Regions from separate parts of the Exiguobacterium sp. s6 genome, predicted to be linked through region 3. Evidence: riboswitches for the same ligand, from Rfam matches in the RefSeq annotation. Region 3 holds a riboswitch; each other region holds the start of a gene.

Region 1 (3,277 bases), 420 kb from region 3:
AACATGATCCAAAACTAGAGCAAGCCAACAATCCAAATCGTCAGTTTGACCAAGCAAATGCAGGTGGCCCTAAAATCACCGTCGTGACCGGGATGCTCCTCGGCGCCCTCGTCGGCGGTCTGCTCGCCTTACTTAGCACGTCGAACCGTGAGAACACGAAACAATCGTTCTCGAGCGCGAAATCGTCGGTCGGCGGTCTCGTCGATACGGTCAAACAAGACCCAGCCGGAAAGGCCTCACAAGTCATTGACCAAGTGAAATCGGCTTCTGGAATCATCCAAGAAGTTGCCACTGACGTTCAAAACGTATACGAGAAAGTCGCTGGTGAAGTCGACACGGTCAAAGAAGACGTGAACAAAGTCGTCGGCACGGCGCAAGAAGCGAAGTCAGATCTTCAATCGATCGGCGAGAAAGTCGTCGATGCGAAAGATACGGCGCTCGGGCAAGAAACTTCATCCGACACGTCATCAAGCAATAACGAATCATCGAATGACAACAAAACACAAGCCTAACAAAAAAACGACCTTTCGCTGAGAAAGGTCGTTTTTACTGTCTTATGCGAAGCGTTTCGCGCCTTCTTCAAGCACTGCCGCTTTATCCGTTTGCTCCCATGGGAGTTCAACGTCTGTACGACCGAAGTGGCCGTAAGCTGCTGTCTGCTTGTAGATTGGACGGCGAAGGTCGAGCATCTTGATGATGCCGGCCGGACGGAGGTCGAAGTTCTCGCGAACGAGTTCGACGAGCTCAGTCTCGCTCAATTTGCCTGTGCCGAACGTGTCGACTGCGATCGATACCGGGTGGGCAACGCCGATCGCGTAAGCAAGTTGAACTTCTGCTTTGTCAGCAAGTCCCGCTGCAACGAGGTTTTTCGCTACGTAACGAGCCGCGTACGCCGCTGAACGGTCAACTTTGGTTGGATCTTTACCTGAGAACGCGCCGCCGCCGTGGCGAGCGTAACCACCGTACGTATCGACGATGATTTTACGTCCTGTAAGGCCTGCATCCCCTTGTGGTCCACCGATGACGAAACGGCCAGTCGGGTTGATGAAGTATTTTGTATCCGCGTCGATAAGTTCAGACGGGATGACCGCGTCGATGACGTGCTCTTTCAAATCAGCTTGGATTTGTTCGAGTGTGATGTCTTCGGCATGTTGCGTCGAGATGACGATTGTGTCGATGCGAACTGGGTTGTTCGCTTCGTCGTATTCGACCGTCACTTGTGTCTTACCATCAGGACGAAGGTAAGCGAGCGTGCCGTTCTTACGAACTTCTGCCAAACGACGTGACAATTTGTGTGCGAGTGAAATCGGGAGCGGCATGAGTTCTGGTGTCTCTTTTGTTGCGTAACCGAACATGAGACCTTGGTCACCAGCGCCGATCGCATCGATTTCTTCTTCAGTCATTTGTCCTTCACGAGCTTCAAGCGCTTGGTCGACGCCTTGGGCGATGTCTACCGATTGCTCATCAATCGATGTGAGGACAGCACAAGTCTCTGCATCAAAACCATATTTTGCACGTGTGTAGCCGATCTCACGAACTGTTTCACGAACCACTTTCGGGATATCCACGTAAGTTGATGTTGTGATCTCACCTGCTACGAGCACAAGACCTGTCGTGACAGATGTCTCAGCCGCAACGCGGGCGTTTGGATCTTCAGCTAAAATCGCATCCAAAATCGCATCTGAGATTTGGTCACAAATTTTATCCGGATGTCCTTCCGTGACGGACTCCGAAGTGAAAAGTCGACGGTTCAAGTTTGCCATTTCGAAAAACCTCCTATAATAAGGGTGATGTGTGGACGGTACTCGTTCCCCTTACGCGTTGCTTTGGGACGGTAATGAAAAAAACCTTTCGCCATGTTCAATGGGAAAGGTTGAATCGTTCTTCCTTACCCTCTTATCGTTCGAAGCTTGCGCTTCGCTTCAGGATAGCACCTTTTCCGAATAACAATGACAAATCGGACGGTTGCTGGGCTTCGTAGGGCCTTGTTCCCTCCACCGCTCAGAATAAGAGTATCCGTTACGAAGACCATCATATAAATGACACCCCGTTCTGTCAAGCGTATCGACTGAATTCGTAAAACTTTTCACGAACTCGCAATAGTTATGTTTGTGAAATATCAAACATTTTTTTGTCGGTTTTCGATTTTGTACTATGACCTGGTACAGAATATGTTAGAATGACAGTGTAAGAAAGCGCTTACTTTAAAGGGTAAAAAAGGCTTGTTTTTGATTAGTATGTCACATATAATAAAAACGTCATACTAATTAAACGCGGAAGTATGCGGATTTCATCCACATCTATTTAGGGGAAAGGTGGGATTCAGGATGGCGACAACGCTCCTGAAAATCGAAGAATTAATTAAAGGTGCCGACATGATGCGGAACTTAACGGTTCCAGAATTGGTGGAAGAAGCCATTCGCAACGGGGAAGGCGTACTGACGAAAGACGGGGCTTTATCGGTCAGTACAGGTAAATTCACAGGACGGTCACCGAAAGACAAATTCGTCGTGCAAGATGAAGTCAGCAATCATTTAGTAGACTGGGGTCCGGTCAACCAACCGATCGCAGAAGAGAAGTTCACGGCACTGCTCGATAAAGTGCTCACGCATCTCGAGACGAAAGACAAGCTCTATTATCTCGAGGCGTCTGCCGGGGCTGACGAGCATTATACGCTTCCAGTGCGGGCCATCACAGAATACGCGTGGCACAACTTGTTCGCGAAACAGTTGTTCTTGCGCGAATGGCCGACACAAGGTGCCTTTGATCCGTTCACGGTCATCTATGCACCGAGCTATAAGGCCGATCCGGAAGTCGACGGGACGAACTCCGAAACGTTCATTCTCGTCTCATTCGCCAAACGGACCATTCTGATCGGGGGAACAGAATACGGCGGCGAAATTAAAAAATCGATTTTCTCAGTCATGAACTTCCTGTTACCAGAACAGCACGTCTTGTCGATGCATTGCTCGGCGAACGTATCGGACGCCGGCGAGACGGCTCTCTTCTTCGGGCTATCGGGTACCGGAAAGACGACGCTATCGGCCGACACAGAACGTCATTTAATCGGGGACGACGAGCATGGTTGGTCTCCTGATGGCGTCTTCAACATTGAAGGCGGTTGCTACGCGAAGACGATCAACTTGTCGCGTGAGAACGAACCTCAAATCTACGATGCCATTCGATTTGGCTCGTTGATTGAGAACGTCGTCTTGGACGAGGAACGGGCGCCAGACTACAAGAACATCTCACTCACTGAGAACACACGGGCAGCCTA
Region 2 (3,277 bases), 1.1 Mb from region 3:
AAACGTCTCCCATACCGTCAAGACGTCCGTGAAACGTTCGAAGCGTTTGAGCGGGTCATGGAACGTCGACAGCGTCAAATGGGCGATGATTTGTCCGAGATCGAAGCCGAACGGTCCGTAAAACGCGAACTCTGGATCAATGATTTTCGTTTCTTGTTGAGTCGCGAAAATACTGCCCGTATGTAGGTCGCCGTGCAGGAGCGCCTCATGTTTCGTGACAAACCCGACTTTCAGTTTCGTCACCTCGACCTTGAGCGCTTGGTCTTGCCAAAGGCGTTCGACATCTTCTCGCAGCGCCGTCTCGATGTTGTTCGACTCCGCATCTTTGAACGGGTCGGTGAAGATGAGTTTCTCGGTGATGTCACACAGTTCCGGGTTGTAATAGTCACGTTCAATCCGCTTCTTCACGATCGGTCCGGCCGCGTAATCCGACGTCGCGAACAGCGTCTCGCCTAAAAATTCCCCAACATGGCGGGCAAGTTCAGGATACGTTTTCCCTTCCAAATAGCCTGTCCGAACGATCTCAAAATCTGACAGGTCCTCTAAAATCGTGTAGGCGAGCGTGCGGTCACTGCCAAGCACGACTGGCACGAAACGAGGGACGACGTTGGCGAATTCGCGCAACGCCAACTGCTCGATCCACGCCCGTTCAAGTGTGAGCGGCCAACTTTCGCCGACGACTTTCGCATATGGGAGCGCTTGTTTGACGATGAGACTCGTTTCGCCTTGTCGGATGCGGAAAACGAGGTTCAAATTGCCGTCTCCGATCTCCTCGCAATGCGTGATGCCTCCGTCTTCGATTAACCCCAACGTTTTCACATGCTCGACGACGGTCTGTTCTGTAAATGGTTGATATGACATAATGTTTTCCCCTTCCTGTACGTTGCCCACAAAAAAAGCCCCTTTCTCCGCGAGAAAGAGGCACAGCCAAACTGGTTGTTCCTCTCATCTGTCAGACATTCGTCTGGTGGATGTAGCACCGTGCCTAGTGGTCGGTTGCTGCGGCGTCATCGGGCCAATTCCCTCTGCCAACTCGCGATAAGAGTGGTTTATTCGATTCGGTGAACTTATGTGCTGAATATTACGGACTCGACGTCACGATTGTCAACGGCAATTTCCCGATGTAACTTCGTCTTTTTTTGTGCATATATGGAAACAACTTTCCAAAATATTTTTTTTGGAAAAAAAGGAATTGACGATGTGACGATTCTGTGCAAAAATTCAATTAAATTTCACAACTTCAAATCACATTCTTATCAAGAGCAGACGGAGGGACAAGCCCGATGATGTCGCAGCAACCGACCAGAGATGGCACGGTGCTAATTCTTGCAGCGTAAGCTGAGAGATAAGAGTTCATTTTTTTATGATGACCTCTTGCCTCGGCATGGGGTCATTTTTGTTTGCCTGGAAGGAGGAACCATATGAGTATCACTGCCACATATGAAATCAAACAGACGGACGCGGTCGCGACCGTCGCCGACAAGATCGCCCTCGAGCTGACCGTCGGCACATGGACGGACTTGCCTCACTTAGAGCAAGAGCAGTTACAGGCGTTCCGAGGTGAGGTCGTATCAACCACACATACGGACACGACGAGCCGCTTCACGATCCGCTATCCGTTACATAATGTCAGCCCTGACTTTTCATCCATCTTGACGACGACGTTCGGGAAACTGTCCCTCGATGATTCGGTCCGATTAATCGATTTGACGTTGCCGGAGACGCTCGCCTCTGATTTCAAAGGCGCCAAGTTCGGTGTCGACGGGATTCGTGAGTTGCTCGGCGTTCAGGATCGCCCGCTCGTCATGAGCATCTTCAAAGGCGTCATCGGCCGTGACCTCGCGTTTCTCGAGCAGCAACTCCGCGATCAGTTCGCCGGTGGCATCGATATCGTCAAAGACGACGAGATTTTATACGACAACCCGCTCACCCCTTCGCTCGAACGGGCCCGGATCGGAGCAGACGTCATTCAAGCCCACTTCGAGACGACCGGGAAACGCGTCCTGTACGCGATCACGCTGAGCGGCCCCGTGTTCGGTCTGCGTGACCAGGCGCTCCGTCTCACCGAGGCCGGTGCGACGGCGCTCCTGTTCAACGTCTATACGTACGGTCTCGACGCACTGCGCGAACTCGCGAACGATCCGGATATCCACGTCCCGATCTTGGCACATCCGGCCTTTGCCGGCGCCTTGACCGGGTCAATCAGTCATTCGCTTTTACTCGGTAAACTCCCTCGCCTCGCCGGGGCCGATTTGACGCTCTTCCCGTCACCGTACGGCTCACTTGCGACACCGCGCGACGAGGCGTTCGTGATTCGCGACCAGAGTGCCGAACCACATTGGTCGAAGCCGATTTTGCCGGTCCCGTCCGCGGGGATTCATCCGGGACTCGTCGCCGATATCATTCGGGACTTCGGGACGGATGTCGTCATCAACGCCGGCGGTGGCATTCACGGTCATCCGGACGGTGCAGCCGCCGGGGCTCGTGCGTTCCGACAAGCCATCGCTCACGTACTCGGTCAAACCGAAGGGCAGACGGACGAGCTCGATACCGCGTTGAAGGCGTGGGCGTCACGATGACGATCCATATCCTCTGCGACTTTGACGGGACGATTACGGCGGAAGACAATATCATCGCGTTGATGAAGGCGTTCGCCCCGCCGGCTTGGGTCGAGTTGAAAGACGCGGTCCTCGAGCAACGGATTTCCATCCGATCCGGGGTCGGTCAAATGTTTCGACTGTTGCCGAGCGAGGCCGCCCCGACTTACCGTGATTATTTGTTGGGGCGCATCACGCTCCGCCAAGGGTTCCCGGCATTTTTAGAAGAAGTTCGGGCCCATGGCTGGAAGTTTGACGTCGTCAGCGGCGGGATGGACTTTTTCGTCCATCCGATTTTGGAAGGCTACGTCGATCCCGAACACATCTACTGTAACGTCGCCGACTTCTCCGCTGAGACGGTCACCGTCGCTTGGCCGCACGCTTGCGACGAACAATGTACGAACGATTGCGGTTGTTGCAAGCCGACGCTCGCTCGTCGCATCGTCAATCCCGACGACCGCTTGATCGTCATCGGTGACTCGGTGACCGATTTCGAGGTCGCGAAGCGTGCCGACTTCGTCTATGCCCGAGGTCAACTCATCACGCTCTGCGAAGCGGCAGGCATCCGTTATGCCCCGTTCGAGACGTTCGACGACATCACCCATCACTTGAAGGAGGTGTCCGTATGAGCCTTGCGACACGTTGGCTTGAACTCGCCGACATTAAAGACGAACTCGCCG
Region 3 (3,277 bases):
GCCTGACGAATCATGCCCGCACCTCCTCATAGGCGGCAAACAACCGCTCGATTCGTTCGACGGCCTCATCGATTTTCGGCTCGGGCGAGACGAGTCCGAAGCGGACGTATCCGTTCCCTTCTGAACCGAAGAAATAGCCCGGTGTGACGGCGACTCCTGCCTCGTACAATAACTTACGCGAGAACGATTTGGCATCGCCCTCGGGCACTTTCGCCCAGACGAAGAACGAACCCTCCGGCGGCTCGACGGCCCACCCGGCCCGGTTCAACCCATCGATCAGGCGATCGCGTCGCGCCTCATAGAGTCGGGCCAAATCGTCCCGGATAGAGCGTGGGGCCTCGAGCGCGGCGACAGCCGCCGCCTGGATGGCCGAGAACACGCTGACGTGGACGTGATCCTGGTACGTATTGATCGCCTCGATGATGTCTGCGTTCCCGATGGCAAAGGCGACGCGCCAACCGGACATGTTGAACGCCTTCGACATCGTATATACCTCGATGCCGACGTCTTTCGCCCCCTCTGCCTGCAGAAAGCTCGGCGGGACATGTCCATCAAACCCGATGCTGCCATACGCGAAGTCATGGACGACCATCAAGTCCCGCTCCTGGGCGAACCGAACGGTGTCATCAAAGAAGGCTGGTGTGGCCACGGCCCCCGTTGGATTGCTCGGATAGTTCAAATACATGAGTTTCGCCCCTTCCGTATCGAGCGTCTCATAGTCAGGGAGGAAACCGTGCTCCTCGCGTAAGATGAGATCACGGACGACGGCACCGGCGAGTCGTGCCCCGGAGATGTAGTCGGGATAGCCGGGGTTCGGCAGCAAGATCCCGTCCCCTGGCTCGAGCACACATTGCGGCAACGTGATGAGTCCGGACTTGGAACCGATGAGGATCGCGACTTCCGTCTCGGGATCGACTTCGACGCCGTACTCATTCAAGTAAAACGTCGCCACCGCTTGTTTCAGACGGGCCTGACCGCGGAACGGACCGTATTGATGGGTCGAGGCATCAAGGAGCGCCGTCTGAAGTGCGTCGCAGATCGGGGCGGGCGTCGGCAAATCCGGCGTCCCTTGACCGAGTCGGATGATATCGCGACCGGCCTGTTCAAGTGCTGCGACTTCATCGGCGAGTCCGACAAAATGTTGGGGTGGTAAAGTTTTAAGTAAGTGTGAGCGTCTGTCTGTCATGAATAGTCCTCCTATGCAAAAAAACACCCCTTTCCGCGGAAAGGGGTGTCGAGATACGGACGTATTCAAACAACCACCTTTCCATCTCTCAAGGTCACCTTGCTGGAATTAGCACAGTATTGGAACAATCTGTTGCTGAAGCTTCATCGGGCCAGTCCCTCCGCTTCTCTTGATAGAAAGTGTTTTTATATGCGATTTGTCTTTTTGTAATATGTCACTTAGTTAACCAAACGTTACCAATCTTGTCAATCCTTTTTCGAAAATGGGTGTGGCCTATTGAATCCCGATAAAAAAAAGGTCATAGTACAAAGTGAACACTATTCTACAAAATTTAAAAGATGAGGGGATGGACCTTTGGAATTAAATCGTCAATTAATTTGGAAGTTGAGCGTGATCGGATTGATTCTGCTCGTCCTATGGAAAGTCATCAGTGAACCGGACACGATTTCTAGTGTGTTGCACTACACGTTCCAGTTGCTGACGCCGATTATCATGGGAATTGCCATCGCGCTGCTCCTGAATACCGTCCTGTCCTATATAGAAGAACGGTTTCAATTAAAACGCTATCAAGGTTTGCTGATCGTTTATATCGTCTTCATCGGGATTCTTGTCATCTCCGCTGTGACATTGTTCCCGCGCATCTACTCGAGTGTGGCCTCACTCATCGAAGAGCTCCCGTTCTACATCCGACAGATTGACGGGTTCCTCGCCCAGTTGAACACGTACTTGAAAGAGTACAACGCGACGATCGCCCAAGCCATCGATTTCAGCCGCTTCGAGGAACGTTACTCGGGCTGGGTCGAGACCGCCGTCTTGTCGTCGGTCAGCTACGTGTCGAGCTTCACGATGACGCTCATCAATTTCTTGATTGGGATCGTCATCTCAATCTATCTGTTAAAAGACAAAGAGGTTTTTGCCCGCATGTTCAAGCGGCTGTTGTATGCGATGTTCCCGGTCGCGTCGGCTAAGACGACGATCGACATCTTTCAAGAGATGGATTACATCTTCAAACGCTATATCATCGGGAAGTCGATCGACTGCCTCATCATCGGGGTGTTGGCCGTCGCCGGTCTGTTGATCATCGGGGCACCTTACGCGCTTCTACTCGGCGTCATCGTCGGCGTCTTGAATTTTATCCCGTACGTCGGTCCGCTGCTCGGGATGATTCCGGCGTTCATCATCACCTACTTCTATGACCCGTTCACGGCGCTCATCGTCCTCTTGTTCATCTTCTTGTTGCAACAGTTCGACGGACTTTGGCTCGGCCCGAAGATTCTCGGCGACAGCGTCGGCATCACCCCATTTTGGGTCATCACCTCGATCATCATCGGGGGTAGCCTGTTCGGTCTCGTCGGGATGTTCATCAGTGTCCCGGTCACGGCGATGATTCAAGTCGTGTTCTCTCGGTTGATCGACTACCGGCTCAGCCGAAAGAATTTGAACGAATTATTATGACACATTGACGATTTATGTTGACACATTTCACGGAAATATCATAATCTTGAAGAGAAGACAGTCCAATGCAGAAAGGAGAGGTACCGATGTCAGTCATTCAACGCTCGCACGTCCAAGTTCATATTGACCGGCAGGCGCCTCTCCGTGATTTGAATCCGTGATGTCGCCTGCCTTCCGAGGCATGCCTAAGATCGTAGGGACGCGTATGCCTTTGTGCATGCTGCGTCCCTTTTCTTATTCTATCAACTAAAGCAGGTGACCTTAATGATTCAATCACTCAAACAGCTCGACCGTAACATTTGGATCCGCTTCCTCGGAGAGACGATCACCGGTGTCATGATGTTCATGATCGCACCGTTCCTCGTCCTCTACTATAGCGACAAGCTCGACAGTTATATCCAGGTCGGGGTCATCATGGCGACCGGACCGATCATGGCGCTCATCGGATCGGTCGTCGGTGGACGGCTCGCAGACCTCTATGGCCGCAAACCGATCATGATGGCTGCCATTCTCGGCGACGCCCTCGCCCTCGTCGGTTTCGCCTTCGCCGAAACGTTTTGGCCGCTCCTTCTCTTGAACGCCATGCTCGGTTTGACGAACTCATTGTTCCACCCGGCCGCAAGCGCGATGGTAGCC

The links. Region 3 has a riboswitch for S-adenosylmethionine ahead of KNP75_RS06475 (aminotransferase class I/II-fold pyridoxal phosphate-dependent enzyme). Riboswitches for the same ligand answer to the same signal wherever they lie in the genome.
Region 1: linked by a shared signal. The riboswitch ahead of metK (methionine adenosyltransferase) and the one ahead of KNP75_RS06475 (aminotransferase class I/II-fold pyridoxal phosphate-dependent enzyme) in region 3 are both predicted to bind S-adenosylmethionine.
Region 2: linked by a shared signal. The riboswitch ahead of KNP75_RS00910 (2,3-diketo-5-methylthiopentyl-1-phosphate enolase) and the one ahead of KNP75_RS06475 (aminotransferase class I/II-fold pyridoxal phosphate-dependent enzyme) in region 3 are both predicted to bind S-adenosylmethionine.

Annotation. Positions count from the first base shown of each region.
Region 1 covers NZ_JACSLN010000001.1:829,389-832,665, reverse strand. Annotated here, with positions in the region: gene KNP75_RS04310 (hypothetical protein) at 1-512, shown strand, start outside; gene metK (methionine adenosyltransferase) at 555-1,763, opposite strand; SAM riboswitch class I at 1,894-2,013, opposite strand; gene pckA (phosphoenolpyruvate carboxykinase (ATP)) at 2,328-3,277, shown strand, end outside.
Region 2 covers NZ_JACSLN010000001.1:151,946-155,222, reverse strand. Annotated here, with positions in the region: gene mtnK (S-methyl-5-thioribose kinase) at 1-861, opposite strand, end outside; SAM riboswitch class I at 943-1,045, opposite strand; SAM riboswitch class I at 1,251-1,352, shown strand; gene KNP75_RS00910 (2,3-diketo-5-methylthiopentyl-1-phosphate enolase) at 1,422-2,579, shown strand; gene KNP75_RS00905 (2-hydroxy-3-keto-5-methylthiopentenyl-1-phosphate phosphatase) at 2,576-3,226, shown strand; gene KNP75_RS00900 (methylthioribulose 1-phosphate dehydratase) at 3,223-3,277, shown strand, end outside.
Region 3 covers NZ_JACSLN010000001.1:1,250,328-1,253,604, reverse strand. Annotated here, with positions in the region: gene KNP75_RS06480 (iron-containing alcohol dehydrogenase family protein) at 1-14, opposite strand, end outside; gene KNP75_RS06475 (aminotransferase class I/II-fold pyridoxal phosphate-dependent enzyme) at 11-1,186, opposite strand; SAM riboswitch class I at 1,265-1,365, opposite strand; gene KNP75_RS06470 (AI-2E family transporter) at 1,541-2,641, shown strand; gene KNP75_RS06465 (MDR family MFS transporter) at 2,906-3,277, shown strand, end outside.